DNA from 3 places in the Corynebacterium genitalium ATCC 33030 genome. Region 1 is predicted to be linked to each of the others. Evidence: riboswitches for the same ligand, from Rfam matches in the RefSeq annotation. Region 1 holds a riboswitch; each other region holds the start of a gene.

Region 1 (7,909 bases):
GCTGTTGGTGCCGCAGAGGAGGCAAAGAACTAATGGCTAAGATCGCCAACCCGCGCGACATCATCATCGCCCCGGTCCTCTCCGAGAAGACCTACGGCCTGATGGAGCAGAACACCTACACGTTCTACGTCGCTCCGGAAGCCAACAAGACCCAGATCAAGATTGCCGTGGAGGAAATCTTCGGCGTGAAGGTCGATTCCGTGAACACCGTCAACCGCGAGGGCAAGCGCAAGCGTTCCCGCACCGGTTGGGGCAAGCGGAAGGACACCAAGCGCGCCTACGTCACCCTCCGCGAGGGCAGCGACTCCATCGACATTTTCGGAGGCGCGACTGCCTAGCGGCAGCCAGCGCTAACGAAAAGAGTTAGATCGAAAAGGAACTACTATGGCTATTCGTAAGTACAAGCCGACAACCCCGGGTCGCCGCAACAGCTCCGTTTCCGAGTTCGAGGACATCACTCGTTCCACCCCGGAGAAGTCCCTGCTGCGCCCGCTCCCGAAGAAGGGTGGCCGCAACACTCACGGCCACATCACTACCCGCCACCGTGGCGGCGGCCACAAGCGCCAGTACCGCGTTATTGACTTCCGCCGCTCCGACAAGGACGGCATCCCGGCAAAGGTCGCTCACATCGAGTACGACCCGAACCGCACCGCCAACATCGCTCTGTTGCACTACGCAGACGGCGAGAAGCGCTACATCATCGCACCGAAGGGCCTGACCCAGGGCACCACGGTAGAGGCTGGCGCCAACGCCGACATCAAGGTGGGCAACAACCTGCCGCTGCGCAACATCCCGACCGGTACGACCATCCACGCCGTGGAGCTCAAGCCGGGCGCCGGCGCCAAGCTGGCCCGTTCCGCAGGCACGTCCATCCAGCTGCTGGGTAAGGAAGGCACCTACGCCGTTTTGCGTATGCCGTCTTCCGAGATCCGCCGCGTGGACATCCGCTGCCGCGCGACCGTCGGCGAGGTTGGCAACGCTGACCAGATCAACATCCGCTGGGGTAAGGCCGGCCGTATGCGCTGGAAGGGCTGGAGGCCCACTGTCCGCGGTGTTGTCATGAACCCGGTCGACCACCCGCACGGTGGTGGTGAGGGTAAGACCTCCGGTGGCCGCCACCCGGTTTCCCCGTGGGGCCAGCAGGAAGGCCGTACCCGCAACCCGAACCGTTATTCCAACAACATGATCGTGCGCCGTCGTCGCCCGAACAAGAAGCGCTAAGAGGAGGTAACTTCACATGCCACGCAGCCTAAAGAAAGGCCCGTTCGTTGACGAGCACCTCCTCAACAAGGTGGATGCTCAGAACGAGGCCGGAACCAAGCAGGTCATCAAGACCTGGTCCCGCCGCTCGACCATTCTCCCCGACTTCATCGGGCACACCTTCGCCGTCCACGACGGCCGCAAGCACGTGCCGGTGTTCATCGACGAGTCCATGGTCGGCCACAAGCTCGGTGAATTCGCACCGACGAAGACCTTCAAGGGTCACGTCAAGGAAGAGAAGGGGCGTCGATAAGCAATGAGTGACACCATCACCTCCGCACGCGCTACCGCCAAGTACGTTCGCACTTCGCAGATGAAGGCGAACCGCGTCCTCGACCTCGTCCGCGGCAAGTCCGTGTCCGAGGCCCTGGCAATCCTGAAGTACGCGCCGCAGTCCGTGTCCACCCAGGTGGCCAAGGTCGTCGCGTCTGCAGCTGCCAACGCTGAGAACAACTTCGGTCTTGACCCGCGCACGCTGGTCATTTCCGAGGCATACGCCAACGAAGGCCCGACCATGCGCCGCTACCAGCCGCGCGCCCAGGGCCGCGCATTCCAGATCCGCAAGCGCACCTGCCACATCACCGTGGTAGTTGAGAGCCAGAAGGAGGCTTAAACTCACATGGGTCAGAAAATTCACCCGCACGGCCTCCGGCTGGGCATCACCGCTGACTGGAAGTCCCACTGGTACGCCGACAACAACTACGCAGACTATGTCGCTGAAGACATCAAGATCCGCGAGTTCCTGAACAAGAACCTGCAGCGCGCAGGCATCGCTGACATTGTCATCGAGCGCACCCGCGACCGCGTCCGTGTCGACATTCACACCGCCCGCCCGGGCATCGTGATCGGCCGCCGCGGTGCAGAGGCTGACCGCATCCGCCGCGAGCTGGAAAAGCTCACCGGCAAGATGGTCGCCCTGAACATCCTCGAGGTCAAGAACGTCGACGCCAACGCCGCTCTGGTCGCCCAGTCCGTGGCAGAGCAGCTGGTCAACCGTGTTGCATTCCGCCGCGCCATGCGTAAGGCCATCCAGTCCGCGATGCGCCAGCCGCAGGTCAAGGGCATCAAGATTCAGTGCTCCGGCCGTCTCGGCGGCGCTGAGATGTCCCGCGTCGAGCGCTACCACGAGGGCCGCGTCCCGCTGCACACCCTGCGCGCCGAGATCGACTACGGTCTCGCTGAGGCAGAGACCACCTTCGGCATCATCGGTGTCAAGGTTTGGATCTACAAGGGTGACGTCGTCGGCGGTGTCCGCGAGTCCGAACTCAACGCACCGAAGAACGAGCGCGGTGGCCGTGGCGACCGCGACCGTCGTCCGCGCCGTGGCGGCCAGCGCCGCCAGCGCGCTGAGCAGAAGAAGGAGGGTTAAGTTCATGCTTATCCCGAAGCGCGTCAAGTACCGTCGCCAGCACCGCCCGAACCGTTCGGGCGTGTCCAAGGGCGGCAACACCATCAACTTCGGCGACTACGGCCTGCAGGCTCTCGAGCCGGCGTACATCACCAACCGCCAGATCGAGTCCGCACGTATCGCCATCAACCGCCACGTCAAGCGCGGCGGTAAGGTTTGGATCAACATCTTCCCGGACCGCCCCCTGACCCAGAAGCCGCTCGGTGTGCGTATGGGTTCCGGTAAGGGCCCGGTGGAGAAGTGGGTGGCCAACGTCAAGCCTGGCCGCATCCTGTTCGAAATGTCTTACCCGAACGAGCAGGTCGCCCAGGAGGCTCTGCGCCGCGCCGGCGCGAAGCTGCCCTGCAAGACCCGCGTTATCTCGAAGGAGGACCTGTACTAATGGCTACTGGTACCCCCGCACACGAGTTCCGCGAGCTCACCGAGGCTGAGCTTAAGGACCGCCTGTCCGCTGCTAAGGAAGAGCTGTTCAACCTGCGCTTCCAGAACGCTACCGGTCAGCTGACCAACAACCGCCGGATCTCGACGGTCAAGCGCGACATCGCCCGCATCTACACGGTGCTGCGCGAGCGCGAGCTGGGCCTGTCCACTGTCCCTGGTGAAGGAGCGTAAGTAAATGACTGAAGCAACTGGAACCGCCACCGGCAAGGGTCCGAAGCACACTGAGGCCCAGCCGAAGGAGAAGGGGCTGCAGAAGCGCCGCCGTGGCTACGTCGTGTCCGACAAGATGGACAAGACCATCGTCGTCGAGGTCGAGGACCGTAAGTCCCACGCCCTGTACGGCAAGATTGTCCGTACTACCAAGCGCGTGAAGGCTCACGACGAGAACAACGAGGCTGGCGTGGGCGATCTCGTCCACATCATCGAGACCCGTCCGCTGTCCAAGGACAAGCACTTCCGCCTCCTGGACATTGTGGAGAAGGCTCGCTAGTCCTCTCTCTTCGCGAAGAAACCCGCCGATTTCAATCGGCGGGTTTCTTGCTGTTTAGTGCATCGGCTACATCATTGAATGAGGTGCTCGAGTTCGCGCGCGTAGGGTGTGTCTGCGCCTGCTCGGGACACCGTGATCGATGCGGCGAAAGCGGCGAAATTGAGGAATTCCCGCCACTCGCTGTCGTTCAAATTCAGCAGGTCGTCGCGGCCAAAGCCACGCCGGTCGAACTGGTGCACCAGCGCGGCCATCACGGTGTCACCGGCGCCAATGGTGTCTACAACGTGGACATCGTGCTGTGCGACGGAGCACTGGCCAAACGGAGCGCGCACGCGAATGCCGTTCGAGGACGTGGTCACCACGACGGGGACGTTGGATGTATCACCGAGGAATCCAACCTCGTCCTCGGACAGCTTCAGCACCGTGACACACTCCAGCATGCCCCGCAGGAACGCGCGGTGTTTTTTCTGTCGCAGTGGCAGGGCGGATATTCGGATCGAGGCAGACGACGGCACCGGCTTCTGCGCTCGAACGAGCGGCAGCCACGTAGCGCGACGCGGCCGGCTCAAGTGCCAGTGAAAGACTGCCGAACACCGCGAAGCCCTCTGACACAGGCACCGGTTCTGCCTGACGGTCGGCAGTGCCCTCGGTGTAGAACTGGTAGCTTGCCGATCCATCGTCCCCGATGGATGCCACCGCCAATGTGGTGGGCTCGGGCCCGGTGGGGCAGTGGGGGAGGGCGACGTGGGCGTCGACAAGCGAGGCGCGCAGCTCGCGGCCGAAACTATCGCTAGATAACCGCGATTGGAACGAGACGGTGGATCCCATGCGGCCGAGCGCGCGCGACATTGAACGGACCGCCGCCGAGCGCTGGCCGCAGAGGCGCGAGTGGAAGCGTGCCGGCGGGCACCAGGTCCACCAGTGCCTCGCCGTAGACCGTGATCATTGGGTGCGCGTTGCCTGGTCGAAGAACTCCCGCTCGTAATAGCAGGCGTACATGAAGGCTTCGGCAGCCTTCGCGCGCTGCTCCTCGGACGCGTTGGACAGAGCCTTCTCCACGCTCTGCAGTGCCATGCGCACACCGTCTACGAAGTCATCGCCGCCGTACATGGACAGCCATGCGTTGTAGGGGTGGGCATCGTGGTTGTTCTCTGCAAGGTGCATGCCCACTTCGGCGTAGAGCCAGAAGCACGGCAGCACCGCGGCGGCGCCGATGGCGTAGTCCGCCAGCGCCGCGGTAGACGTGAGCATGTTCACGTACCCCAGCGTCACCGGTGACGGGGGAGTGTCCGCTGCGACCTCGTGCGCGGAGATCCAGCTGCGGTGCAAATCGGATTCCGCCTCGATGGCGACAGTCGCGGACTGGGACCACCACACCTGGTCCTCGGCGTCGGGAGCTTTCACGCTTAACGACGCCAGCGCCCGCGAGTACTCCCGCAAGTAGTAGGCATCCTGAACCAAATAGAAGGAGAACTGCTCCCGCGGCAGCGTGCCGTCGCGCAGAGCGCGGATGAACGGAGAGTCCAGGGTTTCCGGCCACACCTTCGCTGCTGCTTTCTCCCAGAGGTCCCGGGTGAAGGGGCCGGCAGCCTCGATCTTGGGTTCGAGGATGGGGGAGGAGGTGGTGTTCGGGGCGGTCCAATCGTCGCTAAGCTTCCAGGGCTGCGTGGAGCCTGCCGCTGCGAGACGGCGCGCGCGATGGGAGTGGTCGATGGGGCCGTGGCCGGTGCCAACGTTGAGGTCGTCCGCGTGCGCGATCGCCTCATGCAGCCAGCTCGACGTCCACGCGAGTGCCGTGTCTGGGTCAATAGCCATGCGCGTGGCGAAGGCCGACGACAGGGAGCAGCCCGTGCCGTGCGTGTTCTTCGTGTCTACACGGGGGACTTCTGCGACCTCGGTGTCACCGCCGGGAGAAACCAGCGCGTTCGAGGCCATGCCTTCGCGCAGGTGGCCACCCTTGACCACCACTTTCACGCCGCTGGCGTCTGCGTAGGCGCGGCCCTGCTCCATGGCTTCCTCGAGCGTGTCCGCAGGCTGCGTGCCCGCCAGAACCGCCAGCTCCGGAATGTTGGGCGTGACCACGGTCGCGTGCTCCTTCACGAACTGCCGCAGCGCCTCCTCCGCATCCCCAGTCAGCAGGCGGTCACCGCTGGTGGCCACCATCACCGGGTCCACCACGACGATGGGCACCGGGTGCTCCGTGAGGTAGTCGGAGACCGTCTTCGTGGTCGTGGCGTCACCCAGCATGCCGATCTTCACCGCGTCGACCTGGACGTCGTCGAAGACCGCGTCGAGCTGTGCCTTGAGAAACTCCTGCGGCGGGGTGTGAATATCGCGCACACCGTGGGTGTTCTGCGCCACCAGCGAAGTGACCACGCACATGCCGTAGCCGCCCGCAGCGGCAATTGACTTCAGATCGGCCTGGATGCCCGCACCGCCCGTCGGGTCCGTTCCGGCAATGGACAGGATGTTAGGGATAGCGCTGGGCGTGCGTTCGGCCATCAGACAATTCCTCCGCGAATTCGAGTTCGATCAGGTTCAACGGGTGTAATCTCAGCCCGGCCTCATCGGGGGCTGGGCACCCCGTGTCTTATCCCTCGATCATACGTGAGGCTTGCGTCCGTCAGGGGGTCTTCAAACAATTGAAGGCCTGACTTCGACGTGTATCAAGGCCAGGTCTCGCGGCTGAAGAGCCGCGGCTTCGGACTGTTGCGGATTCCTGGGGGGGGCGGCTCGCCCCCTTTGGACGCTGGAATACTGCTCAGGCATATAAGCATTAACGAACGTTTTTGACCTGCGAGTTTAGATCAGCAGTATTCCGGAAAACCGCCAGTAGTATTCCGGGCTGGATGGTGCCCCCATTGGTACGGCTACCCTTCGCAACGGCCTCGGGGTCATTGCAGCACTCTGCTCTGCTCAAGGTTCTGCATCCGAGGCCAAGCGCGGCCGCCGCTTCTACCTCACAGCGCTCGTCACCGTACCGACGAAATTGTCGTAATCGGCGCGTATGCTCTCCAGTGGCTCCACCACGGCTGTTTGAGAGATCTCCGCTACCTCTCTGCGCACCGCGTTCCGGGTGCGACGCTTCACCCCGGAGCCGATCACCCCACCGAAGACGGTGGTGACTAGACCGATGATGAGTCCCGTCAGAAGCCCAGCCATGATGAGCAGCGTGGGCACTGGCCAGCCCTCGACGGTGGGCACGAGGTCGTCACCCAGCAGCGGCATCAGCGCGCCCGGCACGAATGCCACGAGCAGATACCAAACCACTCCAGCCAGCGCGGCGATGAGCGCCAGCCACTGAATCACCGTGAGCAGGAACCATCCGCGGGACGGTTCTGCGGGGAGGCGGGTGCGCGCCACGGCACGGTCCAGTTCACCCGGCAGAGACTGGGAAATCTCCTCGGTGCGGTCCGCCACCGCCGCTGACCACGCGTGGGGCAGGCCGGCAGCGGCGGCTGCGGAATAGTCACGCAGACCTTTGTTCGCCACTGCTTTGCCGGATGCATCCAGCTCCGGCATCGAGGTGCGGTGCACGCCGACGTCATCGGACTCCTCCCGCAGGCCGAGCCGGCGCAGAGGATCGGGGCGGAACCTGGTGATCCAGCTGGTCAACAACCACCCGGTGCGCTCATGCAGCCGCTTGCGGTAGGCGGCGGCAGTGGTCGAGGCGATGCGCTCCGCCCCGGCCGCTTGAGACAAGGTCGCATCAAGGGCACGCTTCGCGTGCTTTTCGACGCCACCCACCCCACTTGCCGGCGCATAGTCCTCCGTCACCGCCCGAATGTCAGCTTCGATGCGGGCGGCCTGAGCAGTGTGCGCGCGGGCAACCTTGGAAATGGAGCCCCGCAGCGCCTCAATGCCCTCACCGGTGCGGGTGGAGGTGGGGATGACGGAGATGCGGGAAAGGCCGTCGTCGAGAAGCAAATTCTCGAAGTTCCCGGCAACCGTGGGCACATCGTCCGCATGCAGCAGGTCAGCTTTGTTCAGTACGGCGAGGGTGACTTCGGCGTGGCCGGCGTGGGGGCGGATGAATTGGTCGTGGATCACGCTGTCGGCGTACTTCTCGGGGTCGGTGACCCAAACCAGCACGTCGACTTGGCCGGCAAGGCGTTCCGCGATCGCACGGTTGGAGGCTTCCACCGAGTCGAAGTCAGGCAGGTCCAACAAGATGAGTGGGCCGGCGCCGGGAGCGAACTCACCTTCGCGGCTCCGGCGGTCTTCCACCCCAAGCCAGTCCAGCAGCGCTTCGGACCCTTCCGGCTCCCAAATCGCCGCGAGAGGTGAGGATGTGGTCGGGCGGCGCGCAG
Region 2 (7,909 bases), 330 kb from region 1:
CGCATTGTAGATGAACGCGGTCAGCGGAGCCATGAGAGCGACGAAGACGACACCGGTCGCCCCGCTCAGACCGGCCAGGGCCAGCACGAGCGGGAAATCGATCGCGGTCTCGCCGCCGACGCCGCCGATCAGCGAGTTCATCGAGTCCACGACACCTGCTGCATCGATGACGAAGTACAGGACCGTCACGGCGAGCAGCCATGCCGCGAAGCCGATCAGCGACAGCAGGATGCCGATCTTGAAGGCGCTGCCCGGCCGAATCCGGGTGAGGGTCACGTTGCGTGCGGCCATGGCCTACTCCTCACCCTCAGAGTCATCCTCGTAGTCGTGCGACTCCCCGACCTCGTCGGTCTCCACGGAGTTCACGTTCACCGCCGTGCCGGAGACTTCGGTGGAGGCGGCGCTGGAGACGGTGTCAGAGACCTCCTCGAGGGTCTTCTCACCCTTGGCCACTGCGGTGGCTTCCTGCTCGCCTTCGTCCTCGACGTTGACGTCGATAGCAAGCAGCTCAACGTCGTCACCGAGGTCCACCAGGCGCACTCCCATCGTCGCGCGTGACGACGGCCGAATCTGGTTCACCTCCGTACGAATCACCCCACCAGCTGACGTGATGGCGAAGATCTGGTCATCCTCCTCCACTGCCAGGGCACCGATGAGCTTGCCGCGCTTCGGGGTGTACTTGAACGTCATCACGCCCATGCCGCCACGGCCCTGCGGGTTGTACTCCGCGATCGGGGTGCGCTTGCCGTAGCCGCCGGAGGTGGCCACCAGCAGGTACTGGCCGTCGGACACGGTGGTCATGGCCAACAGCTGGTCGTCGCCGCGGAAGCGCATGCCCTTCACGCCGGCGGTGGCGCGGCCCATCGGGCGCAGCTGCTCGTCGTCGGCGGTGAAGCGGATGGACTGGCCCTGCTCGGAAACAAGCAGAATGTCGTCGTCATCGCCCACCAAGGACGCGCCGATCAGAGTGTCGCCCTCGTTGAGGTTGATGGCGATCAAGCCGGCGGAACGAGCGGACTCGTAGTCGGTCAAGCGGGACTTCTTCACGCGGCCATCGCGGGTAGCCAGCACCAGGTACGGGGCGTCCTGGTAGGTCTGGATCTGGATGACCTGGGCGATCTTCTCCTCCGGCTGGAATTCCAGCAGGTTGGCCACGTGCTGGCCGCGGGCGGCGCGGCCCGCCTCCGGCAGCTCGTAGGCCTTCAACCGGTAGACGCGGCCGAAGTTGGTGAAGAAGAGGATCCAGTCGTGCGTGGAGCAGACGAAGAAGTTCTTCACCACGTCGTCCTGCTTCAGCTCGGCACCGCGCACGCCCTTGCCGCCGCGCTTCTGCGACTTGTAGGCGTCCACCTTGGTGCGCTTGGCGTAGCCGGTCGCAGTGATGGTGACCACGACGTTCTCGCGCGCAATGAGGTCTTCCTCGGTCACGTCGCCGGTAGCGGCCACGAGCTTGGTGCGGCGCTCGTCGCCGTGCTTATCCACGACCTCGCGCAGCTCGTCAGCCACAATCGCACGCTGGCGCTCCGGCTTGGCCAGGATGTCCTTGTAGTCAGCGATCTCGGCCTCGATGGCGGCGAGATCGTCGACAATCTTCTGGCGCTCGAGGGCTGCCAGACGGCGCAGCTGCATCGCCAGGATGGCGTCGGCCTGGACCTCGTCGACGTCGAGAAGCGACATCAGGCCTTCGCGCGCTTCGTCGACCGTCGGGGAACGGCGGATCAGCGCGATGACCTCGTCGAGCATGTCCAATGCCTTAACCAAGCCGCGCAGGATGTGGGCGCGCTTTTCGGCCTCGTCCAGGCGGAACTGGGTGCGCCTAACAATGACCTCAATCTGGTGCGCCACGTAGTAGCGCAGCATCTGGTCCAGGCGAAGGGTGCGGGGTACGCCGTCGACAAGCGAGAGCATGTTGGCGCTGAAGTTCGTCTCCAACGGCGAATGCTTGTACAGGTTGTTCAGCACCACGCGCGGCACCGCATCGCGCTTGAGCGTGACCACGATGCGCATGCCCACGCGGTCAGAGGACTCGTCCTCGATCTTCGAGATGCCGGTCATCTTGCCCGCAGCGACCTGCTCGGCGATGCCGGAGATGAAGTTGTCCGGGTTGACGTTGTACGGCAGCTCCGTGATCACGATGACCTGGCGCGTGCCCACCTCTTCAATCTCGGTCACACCGCGCATGCGGATCGAGCCGCGGCCGGTGGTGTACGCGTCTTTGATGCCGGAATCGCCGACGATCATGCCGGCCGTCGGGAAGTCCGGGCCTTTCACGCGCTCCATGCACGCGTCGAGGGTGGTCTTCTCGTCCGCGTCGTGGTTGTCCAGGATCCAGTAAATGGCCTCCGCCAGCTCACCGAGGTTGTGCGGCGGGATGTTCGTCGCCATACCAACCGCAATACCGGACGAGCCGTTGAGCAGCAGGTTCGGCACACGCGACGGCAAAACGTCCGGCTCCTGGGCCTTGCCGTCGTAGTTCGGGGAGAAATCGACCGCGTTCTCACGGATATCGCGGACCATTTCCATCGCCAGCGGCGTCATCTTGCACTCGGTGTAACGCATGGCCGCCGGGCCGTCGTTGCCGCGGGAGCCGAAGTTACCCTGGCCATCCACAAGCGGGTAGCGCATGACCCACGGCTGCGCGAGACGCACAAGCGTGTCATAAATCGCGGAGTCACCGTGCGGGTGAAACTGACCCATCGTGTCCGACACCGGGCGCGCGGACTTCACGTAACTGCGCTCCGGGCGATACCCCGAGTCATACATCGCGTAAATAATGCGGCGGTGCACCGGCTTCATGCCGTCGCGCACATCAGGTAGCGCACGACCGACGATCACGCTCATCGCGTAATCGATGTAGCTGGTCTGCATTTCCTCATTGATGTCAATGGGGAAAATGCGGTCGTAGGTGTCACCGCTCAAAGTGTCATCACTCAATGTGAGACCTTTCTATCTCTGGACATGTCAGTGGTCAGTCTACGCACCACTGGGGCCATTCCCGAGACGGCGTGCGGTATCAGTTTGATACCATTCGCGCATGGCAATGACGCTCAGACTGTCCACCGAGGAAGACCGCGCGTTGAGCCTGCTGGCCTCCGCATGGGGGTGCTCGAAACAGGAAGCAGTCAAACGAGCGGTCGCCATCGCAGCAGCTCGCATGCTTGACGACGCCACCGTCACCCAACTCGCCCGCGACACCATCCCCGGATACCCCGGGATGGAGGCCCGGATCCGCCGCGCCCGGCCAGGCGAGGGGTAGGCCAGTTTCGGGGTGGGCCTTCGCTCGCCCCTCGCCCGCCGGCCCTGCCCTCCCCTGGCCGCCGGGCCCTGCTTTCCGCTCCTAAACCCTTCGCCGCCGGGCCTCCTGCAAACGATGACAAACTCGATTGCAGGAGCGGGTTTGGCAAGGCCCCTCGAAGGCCATAAAACCGGGACCGGACGCCAGAACTAACCGATAGAAGACTCGCCGGAGGCGTCGTGCGGATTACTCGACAAGCTTGTCGTCGATCTAGACCAACGAAACGCTCTGACCTGCACCAACAGTTCCAGACAGAAATCCAGTTTGTAAACTTTTCCGCAGCGACCTGAAACCGCAGCACCCTTGAACCGCTCATGAAACCGCTCACGCCTGAACAACTGCTCATCATCGCTGACGAGTTCTGCGCCCACCACGGCGGCGCCATCCGCAGCTACTCCGCTTTGTGCGCTGCTGCCGCGATCCCCGGTGCCCGCATCGAGGGCATCCCGGTTTTCGACTCGCCGGGGGCGGCTGGGGAGGCGTTGGCTCGGGGCGTCGTCAAGCTTGAGCCGCTGCGTGGGGACAATAGCGCTTTCGCGTCGACCGCCCGGGATGTCTATGTACGTTGGGCTGAAACTATTTCATGACGTTTTGCTACTCTTCTGGCAGTCAATTTTAAGTATAAGAATCAGACTGCCTGGAGACCACAACCATGAAGATCACAATGCGGGCCATCGCGCTGGTTAGCGCTACCGCGCTCGTCGGTGCAGGCATTAGCGCACCCACCGCCCCGATTGCCACCGCCCAGACCACTGCGGGAAAAGCACCCGTTGGAGGCCTGACCTGGCCCGATGCCGAGACAGGCTTCGGCGGCGAAGTGCGCATTGTCCCGCAGGGCACCCCCGAGGGTGATTACCAGTTCTCCGTGCAGCCTGAGTATGCAGGCTTTAAATTTTCCGTTGACTCGGCAGGTGTCGTCACCGTTAAGGCACCGGTGAACAAGGAGAACAATTCCCAGAAGCGGATCGAGTTCCCCGTGACCGTGAAAACGCGCGCAGGCCGCCACGTTGGGTTTTACCAAGCCACGGTCACTGCGCAGCAAAAGCTGAACGAGCACAAAGCGGTGTGGGAATCGGTGACCATGCGCGGCAATGAGACAGCCACCGCCCGCCAGACCGCGTCCCTGCCTGCAGGCACGAGTTTCAAGATCCGCCACGACCTGAACCCGCAGCTTCGCAACACCGTGGAAGCGACTATAAATCACAAGGGCGACGTGACCGTTAAGCCGAAGGGCAATCTTCTGCCGGGTCGGTTCACCGTAGCCGTCGAAGTCTGGTTCCCGAACGGCAATACCCAGCTGGAGACGCTGTACTTCACCATCTCCGAGCAGGGACAGTGGCAGCGAGACAACGCCACGATCACGTACCCGACCGTGACAATCCCGGCCAACAAGGCTGGTAGCGCTGCTCCAACCAAGAAGAACGTTCCTGCCGGCACCACCTTCGCATTGGGGGAGGTCCCTAGCGGCTGGACTGCCTCGGTGGATCGCAGCACTGGCGTGGTGACCGCCAAGGCTCCCGCCAACTCCGGCCGGGGCGCAAGGGTGAAATTTTCGGTGATGGCCACTTTCCCTGATAATTCGAAGAAGGCGTCCCAGATCAGGTTCACCGTCGGTGAGTCCAGCCGGACTACCCCGAATCAGACCGGCCCAACCCTTGGCAACGGCTCATCGGGTGCCGGAATCCTGCTCGGTGCCTTGGCGCTGCTGGGTGCCGCCGGCGCGGCCATCTTCGCGTTCATGCAGAACAACGGCGGATTCCGCCTGCCGTTCTAAACTCACGCACGCCAGCAAGACCCCACCTCGACCCTTGCTGTGCGCGAGCTGTGCAGTTCTGCATACGATAGCTGGCATGAGTGACTTGAAAGCAATTCTCAACGACCCCACCCGCGACGCTGTCGTGGGCGACCTGACCAATCTGGCCAACGAAACTGTGTCCAACCAGTCCGGTGTGACTGGCATGGCAATCAAGGGAGCGGTTGGCGCTGCCACGCGTGTCGACGACGACGCCCTCCGCAAAGGCATCAACCAGCTCCTGCCCAACATCGTCGAGGAGCTGACTCCGCACTGGGACAAGTACCAGTCCGGCGGTGACAAGGACTCGTTCGGCGCCTACCTCGCCGCCAATGAGGACGAGGTCACCGATTCGGTGCTGAAAATCGGCGATTCGTTCGCGGATCGGGCGCCGGCGGCTGTGGGGAAGGTGTATTCGTCGCTACGCGGCAAGGTGGGCAAGATCGTGGCCCCGGTTTTGCCTGAGTTCGGCGACATCGTTGAACGCCACGCCAAGAGCTAACTATGAAGAAGCTCACCACTGCTTTCGCTGCGGCTGCGTTGTCGGCGTCGCTGCTCTCGGTTCCGGCTGCTCAGGCGGCTGATTCCAGTGGCAGCGGATCGGCGCTGCAGGCGTTCAGCTCAGCATCCTCGCAAAAGGACAACGCCGACAAGATCCCGGATGGCTGGGAAACGCCGAAAGAACCACCGCTCGGCAGCGCGTACACCGGCTTCGCGCCGATCTCGGTCGGGCTGGGTTTCGCGGCACTGGCTGTCCTTGCCGGGGCCATTCTCAAGCTGCCGCAGGTGCAGCAGGCTATCCAGGATTTCACCAAAAACCTGCAGTTTTAGGCCGCTGAGAAACTTTTCAACGCGGAAAGTGGCGCCCCTCCCCCACTGATGTTAAAGTTGTGAACCGTTGTGGTTGCAGTGACTGATGTGATTACGAGGCGCTGTGGCGGAAGGACTGCAACTTGAACCTGTACCGACTCCCCGCGGAGGCCGTGAAAACGGCGCCGCGGGGAGTCCGCGTTTCCGGTAGCGTGGACTCATACGACACGGGGTGCCGGGCAACTAGTCCGGCTGAGATCACACCCGCTGAACCTGATCGAATTCGAATTCGCGGAGGAATGTCCTTATGACTGATGCACGATTTACCGACGAGCTGCGCAACACCCACCGAGAAACGTGGGATGCAGCAGTCAATCACCGCTTTGTGCAGGAGCTTTTCGACGGCACCATTGACCCCGGCGTCATGGCCTCCTACTTGGTCCAGGACTACCGGTTCGTGGACAGCTTCCTGCAGTTGCTCGGCGCGGCTATGTCCACTGCGGACGATCTCGCGCCGCGCCTGCGCCTGTCCCAGTTCATCGGTGAAGTCGCCGGCGACGAGAACACGTATTTTCTGCGCTCCTTCGATGAACTGGGCGTGACTGAAGAGCAGCGCAAGGAGATCCCGGACTCGGACGCCACGGCAGGCTTCACCGGCCTGATGCGTGAGGCGGCGGAGACGCGCTCCTACGCGGCGGCGCTCGGTGTGCTGGTCGTCGCCGAGTGGCTCTACCTCGACTGGGCCGTCAAGGCCCCGGAGGACCGCCCGGAAAGCTTTGTCCACAACGAGTGGATTGAGCTGCACGACTACCCCGAGTTCCACACCCTGGTGGAGTTCCTGCGCAGTGAGGTCGACCGCCTCGGCGACAAGGACGAGGAGACCCGCCAGGTTCTCAGCGACTTCTTCGGCCGCGCAGTGAAACTCGAGCTCGACTTCTTCGACGCCGCCTACGCCGAGCCGATCGAGACTAACTAGGAGCAACCATGACCACGCTGTATGAAGAACTGAAGTCCCGCGCGCCGGAGTGGGAGGAATACACGAAGCACGAGTTCGTGGAAAAGCTTGGCGACGGCACACTGCCCCTCGAAGCTTTCCAAGACTACCTCGTGCAGGATTACCTCTTCCTCGTGCACTTCGCCCGGGCGCATGCCCTGGCCGCGTTCAAGAGCCGTCGTCTGTCGGAGATTGAAGCCGTGAGCACCGCGATGTCCGGCATTATCGACGAGACGAAGCTGCACCGGAAGCTCACCGCCGAGTGGGGCATTTCCGAAGACGAGCTCGACCGCGCCCCGGAGAAGATGGGCACCGTGGCTTACACCCGCTACGTGATCGACACGGGTCTGGCCGGTGACGTGCTGGAGCTGCAGATTGCGTTGGCTCCGTGCCAGATCGGGTACGCCGAGATCGGCACATACCTTGCCCCGCGCCTGGAGGGCCGCGAGGATCACCCGTACAGCGACTGGATCACCACCTACGCCGCCGAGGACTTCCAAGGCATGGGCCAGGCATCCATCGAGACGCTGGACCGGCTTGCCGAGATGCCCGCCGAGGACCTCGTGGGCACACCGCGGTTTGAGCGCCTGCTGGACATTTTCCGCACGGCGTCCCGCCTCGAGCGCGACTTCTGGCAGCAGGCGCTCGATTCCGTGGGGTCAGCCCACGGAATCAAAGAAAGTTAAAGCAGCGACAGGATCTGCCGTTCGTATTCACCGAACTCCGGGGATGCGAGCACATCGATCCCGCGGGGGCGAGGCAAGTCGATCTCCACGATCTCGCGCACCGTGGCCGGCCGCGGGCTGAACACGACCACGCGGTCAGACAGCATGACGGCCTCGCGCACGTCGTGGGTGATCAGCAGCGCCGTCCACGAGTTGTCGGCCCACACCTGCTGCATCCACGTTTGGAGTTCTTGACGGGTGAGGTAGTCGAGGGCGCCGAACGGCTCATCAAGAAGCAGGGTGCTGCGCTCCTGCACCACCGTGCGCAGCAGCGCGGCACGTTGGCGCATGCC
Region 3 (7,909 bases), 340 kb from region 1:
ATGGAAGTCTCGGGCAACCGCGTGCAGCTGGCCGCCACCGACCGTTTCCGTCTGGCTCTGCGCTCCCTCGAGTGGGAACCGAAGGCCCCGGACGTCGAGGCGAAGCTGCTCATCCCGGCCAAAACCCTGCTGGACAACGCGCGCACCCTGGACACTCACCTGGAAGAACCGGTTGAGATCGCAGTCGGCTCCGGCGACAACGTCGGCGGTGACGGCCTGTTCGGCCTGCACTCCGGCAACCGCGAGACGACCACGCGCATGCTCGACGCCGAGTTCCCGAATATTCAGCCGCTGCTGCCGAAAACCCACACTTCGATGGCCAGCGTCGAGATCGCCCCGTTGATGGAAGCGATCCGCCGCGTCAGCCTGGTTGCCGACCGCAACGCTCAGCTGCGCATGCACTTCCAGCCGGGCGAGGTCACGTTGTTTGCCTCGGGTGCTGAGTCCGGCGAGGCGAGCGAGAGCCTGCAGTGCGCGTTCACGGGAGCAGACGAATTGCTCATCGCGTTCAACTCGGGCTACCTGCGCGACGGGCTGAACGTCATCCACACCGACCGCGTCGTCTTCGGGTTCACGGAAGCCTCCCGCCCGGCGATCATGGTCCCGGAGCCGGACGAGCTGCCGGAAGCTGCCGCGGACGGGTCGTTTGAGACCCCGGCGACGAACTTCACGTACCTGCTCATGCCGGTCCGCCTGCCGGGTTAAACCAGGTCCATTACCCGTGTATCTCCGTGAGCTGGACCTGCGGGATTTCCGGTCCTGGCCTGAGCTGAACTTGGCGCTCGAGCCTGGAGTCACGGTTTTTTCCGGCCGCAACGGCCACGGCAAAACCAACATCGTCGAAGCCGCGATCTACACCGCGACGCTGGCCAGCCACCGCGTGTCCCAGGACCAGCCGCTCATCCGCACCGGCGCCAACAATGCGCGTATCTCAGCGACGACGGTCAACGCCGGCCGCGAATTGACCACCCATCTGCTCATCAAAGTGCGCGAGCAGAACCAGGCGCAGATCAACCGCACGCGCCTGAAGTCCCCGCGTGAGATGCTCGGCGTTCTGCGTACCGTCGTCTTCGCGCCGGAGGACCTCGCGCTAGTCACCGGCGAGCCGGCAGAGCGCCGCCGTTTCCTGGACACGTTGGCCAGCATCCGCACTCCGCGTTTCGGCGGGGCGAAGGCCGACTACGACAAGGTCCTGCGCCAGCGCAACGCGCTTTTGCGTTCGTCCAACATGGCGCTGCGCCGCGGCTACAACGACGACTCGGGCGCGGCCGCGCTGAGCACCCTCGACGCGTGGGACGCCCAGTTGGCAGCTTTCGGCGCGCAGGTTGTCGCAGGCAGACGCATGCTTATCGACGTCTTAAGCGACCCCGTCCACAACTCCTATTCCTCCGTCGCACCCGAATCCCGGCCGGCCGCCATCGAGTATTCGTCGACGTTGGACAAGGCCGTCGCGGAGTTGGCGGGTGAACCTTCGAACGACCCGGCGATCTTGGAAGCGGCGTTTCTGCAGGAACTCGCCCGGCGGCGCCGCGATGAGATCGACCGCGGGACCACGCTCGTCGGCCCGCACCGCGACGACCTGTTGCTCACCCTCGGTGACCAGCCGGCGAAAGGTTACGCCTCCCACGGCGAGACCTGGTCGTTTGCGCTCGCGCTGCACCTGGCCGAGTACGCGTTGCTGTCTGAAGACGGCGTGGATCCCGTGCTCATCCTCGACGACGTTTTCGCTGAGCTGGACGCGAAGCGCCGTGAACGGTTGGTGGCTGTCGCACAGCAAGCGGAGCAAGTGCTCATTACCGCTGCGGTCGGCGATGACCTGCCCGACAATCTCGACGAGCACGTCGCCGCCCGCTACTCCGTGGTGATGGAGGACGGGCTCTCGCGGTTGGAGGAGCCGTGACCGGGAACGAAGAACCCGTCGACTTGGTCACTGCGACGTTCCAGAACCTGCGCGCCACCGCCAAGCGCCGCAACGGAAAGGTCCCCAATCTGGCGAAGGCGCAGAAGGTGGTGCCGACGCGCTCGCTCGGCAAGGGTGACGGTCCCACACCTGTCGTCCCCGGGTTGGACCTGACTCCGGATGCCACAAAACCGCGGAGTTTTCGCGCCCGGCCCACCGGTGCGGATGGTCGGGCGCTGCCGCGGTCGTATGAGGTGTCGGGGTTCGCGTCGTTAGTAAAAAAGGAGATTCAGCAGCGCGACTGGACGGAATCCATCGCGCACGGCTGGGTGATGGGCAATTGGGAGGAGCTCGTCGGCGCGAAGATCGCGCAGCACACCGAGGTCACGATGATCAAAGATGGCGAGGTCTTTGTGGCGTGCGACCAGACGGCTTGGGCGACGAACCTGAAGTACATGCAGTCGACGGTCCTGGCCAAGATCGCGGAGAAGATCGGGCCGGGTGTGGTGACCAAGCTGCACGTTTTCCCGCCGAAGACGAAGAACTGGCGCTACGGGCCGCTGCATGTCAAGGGCCGCGGTCCAAGAGATACCTATGGATAAGTGTGAACGATTCGGTGCCCCGTTCTTCGCCACCTGGGGTTTCTCCGACGCATTCCCTCTGGGAGGTTGAATCGTTCACACGCTGCCCGGATCAGCCCCACACGCTCGGCCGCTACCAGGAATGTCTGCAGCGGCATGTAAAATAACCACGGTTAAGCAAGCTTTTTCCAAGGAGAGTCGTTCACGTGGCTGAGCAACAACCGAACTACGACGCGTCATCGATCACCATCCTCGAGGGGTTGGAGGCCGTCCGTAAGCGTCCCGGTATGTACATCGGTTCCACCGGCAGCCGCGGCCTGCACCACCTCGTGTGGGAGGTCGTGGACAACTCCGTCGATGAGGCGATGGCTGGGTACGCGGACAAGGTCGAGGTCACGCTGCTTGCCGACGGCGGAGTTCAGGTTGTCGACAACGGCCGCGGCATCCCCGTGGAAATGCACCCGTCGGGCGCGCCGACAGTCCAGGTGGTCATGACCCAGCTGCACGCCGGCGGTAAGTTCGACTCCGAGTCCTATGCCGTGTCCGGTGGTCTCCACGGTGTGGGTATCTCCGTGGTGAATGCGCTGTCCACTCGCGTTGAGGCGGACATCAAGCGCGATGGCAAGCACTGGTACCAGAACTTCACCAACGCGATCCCGGAGGAACTGGTCGAGGGCGACAACGCCCGCGGCACTGGGACCTCGATCCGATTCTGGCCGGACGCAGAAATCTTCGAGACTGTCGAGTTCGACTACGACATCATTGCCCGCCGCCTGCAGGAAATGGCCTTCCTGAACAAGGGCCTGACCATCACCCTCAAGGACGAGCGCGTCTCCGATGAAGAGCTTGAGCTGGAGGCGATCGCCGAAGAAGGCGATACGGCTCAGGTTGTGGAGGGGGATTCGTTTGCGGATGAGGATGTCGTCGATAAGCAAGAAGACGGCGACGTCGCACCGACCTCGAAGAAGAAGCGCGAGAAGAAGGTCACCTACCACTACCCGAACGGGCTGGTGGATTACGTGAACTACCTCAACCGCACGAAGACGGCGATCCATCCGACCATCGTCGGCTTTGAAGCGAAGGGTACTGACCACGAGCTTGAGATTGCGATGCAGTGGAACGGCGGCTTCAAGGAGTCTGTCCACACCTTTGCCAACACGATCAACACGCACGAGGGCGGCACCCATGAAGAGGGCTTCCGCGCAGCGCTGACCTCGCTGATGAACCGCTACGCGCGCGAGCACAAGCTGATCAAGGACAAGGACCCGAACCTCACTGGTGATGACTGCCGTGAGGGTCTGGCCGCCGTGATCTCTGTGCGCGTGGGCGACCCGCAGTTCGAGGGCCAGACCAAGACCAAGCTGGGCAACTCCGAAATCAAGGGCTTTGTGCAGCGTGCGGTCAACGAGCACCTCAACGACTGGTTCGACGCGAACCCGGCGGAGGCCAAGGTCATCATCAAGAAGGCCGTGTCCTCCTCTCAGGCTCGTGAGGCTGCGCGCAAGGCGCGTGAGTCAGTGCGCCGCAAGTCTGCGACGGATCTGGGCGGGCTGCCCGGCAAGCTCGCCGACTGCCGCTCCAAGGATCCGGTAGCGTCCGAGCTGTTCATCGTGGAGGGCGACTCCGCGGGCGGTTCGGCCAAGCAGGGCCGCGACTCGATGTACCAGGCCATTCTCCCTCTGCGCGGCAAGATTCTGAATGTGGAGAAGGCGCGCCTTGACCGCGTGCTGAGCAACAATGAGGTCCAGGCGATCATCACGGCGCTGGGCACGGGCATCAACGACGAATTCGACATCTCCAAGCTGCGCTACCACAAGATCGTGCTCATGGCCGACGCCGATGTGGACGGCCAGCACATTGCGACGTTGCTGCTCACGCTGCTCTACCGCCTCATGCCGGAGCTCATCGGCGATGGCCACGTGTTTTTGGCCAACCCGCCGCTGTACAAGCTGAAGTGGCATAAGGGCGAGCCGGGTTACGCCTACTCCGATGCGGAGCGCGACGCTGAGCTGGAAGAGGGCCTCAACGAGGGCCGCAAGATCAACACCGACGACGGTATTCAGCGCTACAAGGGTCTCGGCGAGATGAACCCGGGCGAGCTGTGGGAGACCACCCTCGATCCGGAGAACCGCATCTTGCGCCGCGTCGAGCTTGAGGATGCCCAGCGCGCCGACGAACTCTTCTCTATCCTCATGGGCGATGATGTCGCTGCCCGCCGGTCCTTCATTACCCGCAAGGCGAAGGACGTGCGCTTTCTCGACGTTTAGGAGGTTTTCCCCTCAAACTTGGGCGCTCTCCCCGCCAGTGCTGGCACAATAGCCTGCATGACGTCCGTGGATGAGCATTACACCTTGTCGTACCTGCCGGATCACTCTGTGAGCACGGTTTATTGTTTCGAGCCGAAAGAGCCGCGCGCCGGCGCGCCGCTGGTGATGATGTGGCCCGGGTTCGGCATGGGTGCGCGGTATTACCGTCCGTTGGCGAAGGAACTGGCGTCGCGCGGGTACTACGTGGCTATCGGTGAGTTGCGCGGCCAGGGCACGAACACCACGAAAGCGATGCCGGATAACCAGTGGGGCTACCACAACTTGGCATCGGAGGATTACCCGGAGGGCATCAAGGCGGCGAAGAAGGAGCTCTCGCTTCAGCCCAACCATCCCACTTATTTGCTGACACACTCCATGGGCGGCCAGGTGGGCTCGATGTTCCTGGCACGGCCGGAGGCTAAAGAGCTCAACGTCCAGGGTCTGATGGGAGTCGGTTCCGGCAGCCCCTACCACCGCGGTTTCACCGGGAAGGACCACGTGCGCGCTCTGCTTGGCGGGCAGATGATGGGCCAGGTGGCCAAGCTGCGCGGCGTGTGGCCGGGCGGCGCATTGGACATCGCCGGTTACGGCCGCCAGTCCGGCCGGCACGTCTACGAGTGGTCGCGCTTCAGCCGCATGAACACCATCGCAGATCTCCAGGGCCAGGACATCAACTACGCCGAGGAGATCAAGAACGTCCGCGTTCCGGTGCTGCTGACCCGGTTTGCGAACGATTCCGAGTGCACCCTTGAATCCTGCGAGTACCTTCTCGAGCACCTAGAGAAAGCGCCACGCAAGGCCGAGGAGCTTCCCGGCCGACTGGGCCACAACCGCTGGGCTCGTGAGCCGGGAATCGTGGCGGACCGTTTCGAGGAGTTCGTCGCGCAGCAAATCTAGTCCCACGAAACCCCGTCGCTGAAGGCAGTTACCGTCCCGATACCGCCTGAGGTTTTAGCCGAAAAACTGGTGAATGCTTAAGCCCGTTCTAAGCTTCACCCGGTTCCGTAGCGTCACCTGTTTATACACGTAAACCGAGCTAGTAGTTACGTACCGATTGTGCAAAAGTATCGTCTGGATCCTCCGGTTCCTCAGGTTCTTCCGACCGGGGCAGCTCCGGTTCCAGCGCGGGCACGATCCCTGCGCCGGAGGCTGAGCCAGCAGCGCCCGGCTCCGAGTAACCGAAGATAACGCTAAGGCGGTCACCCTTTTCGGTGGCCGCCTTTCGCCTTCCCTGGGGATGTTTTCAACGATTCTCCCTCGGCGGTCACTCCCGGCTGGTATAAAAAGAGACACGTGACACGGGGTGCCCTCTGGGGGCTGAGATAAGACCCGTTGAACCTGATCCAGTTTGGACTGGCGGAGGGATTGTCACGGGGACGCTCCTGCGCACCAGTGCGCGTGCACCCGTGGGCCTTTCGCCAGGAGGAAAGAAAGGCCCGAGGACAATGAAGATCTCCAAAAAGCTCGCAGTGTTCATGGCTGCGTTGGCGGGAGTGTTCATGCTCACCGCATGCGCGGACAGTGCAGACCAGGCAGGCGGTGGTGCCGGCGGCGCTGGCGGCGACAAGATCCGCATCGCGCTGGACTGGACGCCGAACACGAACCACACTGGCCTGTACGTGGCCATCAACAAGGGCTACTTCAAAGACGCCGGTTTGGATGTGGAGGTTCTGCCGTACAACGACTCCAACCCGGATCTCATGGTCGATGCCGGGCAGGCGGAGTTCGGCGTGAGCTTCCAGGACACCGCTACGATCACTATGGCTGCTGGGGCAGACGTGCGCTCGGTCCTCGCGGTCCAGCAGACCTGGTCCACTGAGGTCTCCGTTTTGGCGGACCGCGACGAGATCAAGAGCCCGGCTGACCTGGACGGCCTGACCTACGGCGGCTTCGCTAACCCGTCGGAGGAAGCCACCATGCGCGGCGTCATCCAGGCCGCCGGCGGCAAGGGCGACATCGAGACCGTCACCCTGGGCACCAGCGCGTATGAGGCGCTGTACAACGGCGACGTGGACTTTACCGTCCCCTTCGTCGCCTGGGAGGGCATTGAGGCCGCAGATCGCGGCGTCGAGCTGAAGAACTTCGCCTACACCGACTACGGCTTCCCGGACTGCTACAACGTGATCATCCTGGGCAACGGCACCTGGCTGGAGAAGAACCCGGAGCAGGCGAAGAAGTTCGTCCAGGCACTCCAGCGCGGCTACCAAGACTCGGTCGATGACCCGGATGCTGCAGCCCAGATCCTGCACGAGGAGAACTCGGACCTGCTGACGGACGTGGACTTCCTCAAGCGCAGCCAGCGCATGCTCGCCGAGAAGTACATGCTCGATGAGGGCGGCAAGTTCGGCCGCCAAACCGAGGAGCACTGGGCTGAGCTGGGCACGTTCCTGGGGGAGCAGGGCCTGCTTGTGGATGCCAACAACAAGCCGCTGACCGAGGACCCGGACTGGTCGACCTACTTCACCAATGAATACCTCGCGGATTAGCGTCGTCACGCCGGTCGTCTTCCTCACCGCCCTCATTGCGGTGTGGGAGGCTGCCGTGCGCCTGACCGGGGTCCGCCCGCAGATCCTCCCGGCGCCCAGCCGGGTGGTCACCGCCGGGTGGGAGCAGCGCGAGGTCATTGCCGGCCACGCCGCGTCCACGCTGGGCGTCACGCTCGCTGGCTTCGCGCTGTCTATGGTGTGCGCGTGGTTCATTGCCATCGCGGTGGACTTCTCGCCCACACTCAAGCGCGGCCTCATCCCGCTGCTGGTGGCCTCGCAGACAATCCCCGTGATCGCCATCGCTCCGCTGATGATCATTTGGTTCGGCTTCGGCATGCTGCCGAAGATGCTCGTGGTCGCTCTGGTCACGTTCTTCCCGGTGGCCATCGGGCTGATCGAGGGTTTTGACCGCACTGACCGCGAAGCGTCGAACCTGTTGCGTTCCATGGGGGCCAGCCGCTGGCAGGAATTCAGTTTGGTGAGGTTGCCGTCGGCTCTCCCGTCGTTCTTCACGTCCTTACGCATTGGCATCACCTACGCCGTGACGGGCGCGATTTTCGCTGAGTACGTTGGTGCGCGCCAGGGCTTGGGCATTTACATGAGCGTGCAGAAGAACGCGTTCCGGACGGACCTCGT

Evidence for each region. A riboswitch is a leader RNA that binds a small molecule or an ion and turns the genes downstream of it on or off. The one in region 1 is predicted to bind thiamine pyrophosphate.
Region 2: it holds a riboswitch for thiamine pyrophosphate, as region 1 does, so the genes downstream of both, HMPREF0291_RS02880 (TenA family protein) here and HMPREF0291_RS01270 (bifunctional hydroxymethylpyrimidine kinase/phosphomethylpyrimidine kinase) in region 1, are expected to answer to the same signal.
Region 3: it holds a riboswitch for thiamine pyrophosphate, as region 1 does, so the genes downstream of both, HMPREF0291_RS02900 (ABC transporter substrate-binding protein) here and HMPREF0291_RS01270 (bifunctional hydroxymethylpyrimidine kinase/phosphomethylpyrimidine kinase) in region 1, are expected to answer to the same signal.

The regions. Positions count from the first base shown of each region.
Region 1 is NZ_CM000961.1:269,220-277,128, reverse strand. Features, by position in the region: gene rplD (50S ribosomal protein L4) at 1-33, shown strand, start outside; gene rplW (50S ribosomal protein L23) at 33-338, shown strand; gene rplB (50S ribosomal protein L2) at 385-1,221, shown strand; gene rpsS (30S ribosomal protein S19) at 1,238-1,513, shown strand; gene rplV (50S ribosomal protein L22) at 1,517-1,873, shown strand; gene rpsC (30S ribosomal protein S3) at 1,880-2,629, shown strand; gene rplP (50S ribosomal protein L16) at 2,634-3,050, shown strand; gene rpmC (50S ribosomal protein L29) at 3,050-3,280, shown strand; gene rpsQ (30S ribosomal protein S17) at 3,285-3,599, shown strand; gene HMPREF0291_RS12155 (PfkB family carbohydrate kinase) at 3,671-4,021, opposite strand; gene HMPREF0291_RS12150 (carbohydrate kinase family protein) at 3,981-4,427, opposite strand; gene HMPREF0291_RS12145 (hypothetical protein) at 4,390-4,545, opposite strand; gene HMPREF0291_RS01270 (bifunctional hydroxymethylpyrimidine kinase/phosphomethylpyrimidine kinase) at 4,542-6,101, opposite strand; TPP riboswitch at 6,091-6,195, opposite strand; gene HMPREF0291_RS01265 (GTPase) at 6,555-7,909, opposite strand, start outside.
Region 2 is NZ_CM000961.1:598,642-606,550, forward strand. Features, by position in the region: gene HMPREF0291_RS02845 (DUF3566 domain-containing protein) at 1-291, opposite strand, end outside; gene gyrA (DNA gyrase subunit A) at 295-2,934, opposite strand; gene HMPREF0291_RS02855 (hypothetical protein) at 3,035-3,256, shown strand; gene HMPREF0291_RS02860 (hypothetical protein) at 3,610-3,882, shown strand; gene HMPREF0291_RS02865 (YPDG domain-containing protein) at 3,948-5,069, shown strand; gene HMPREF0291_RS02870 (DUF6918 family protein) at 5,146-5,589, shown strand; gene HMPREF0291_RS02875 (hypothetical protein) at 5,592-5,918, shown strand; TPP riboswitch at 6,116-6,214, shown strand; gene HMPREF0291_RS02880 (TenA family protein) at 6,205-6,873, shown strand; gene tenA (thiaminase II) at 6,882-7,577, shown strand; gene HMPREF0291_RS02890 (ABC transporter ATP-binding protein) at 7,574-7,909, opposite strand, start outside.
Region 3 is NZ_CM000961.1:607,069-614,977, reverse strand. Features, by position in the region: gene dnaN (DNA polymerase III subunit beta) at 1-705, shown strand, start outside; gene recF (DNA replication/repair protein RecF) at 722-1,900, shown strand; gene HMPREF0291_RS02915 (DciA family protein) at 1,897-2,502, shown strand; gene gyrB (DNA topoisomerase (ATP-hydrolyzing) subunit B) at 2,688-4,748, shown strand; gene HMPREF0291_RS02905 (alpha/beta fold hydrolase) at 4,806-5,684, shown strand; TPP riboswitch at 6,077-6,170, shown strand; gene HMPREF0291_RS02900 (ABC transporter substrate-binding protein) at 6,233-7,273, shown strand; gene HMPREF0291_RS02895 (ABC transporter permease) at 7,254-7,909, shown strand, end outside.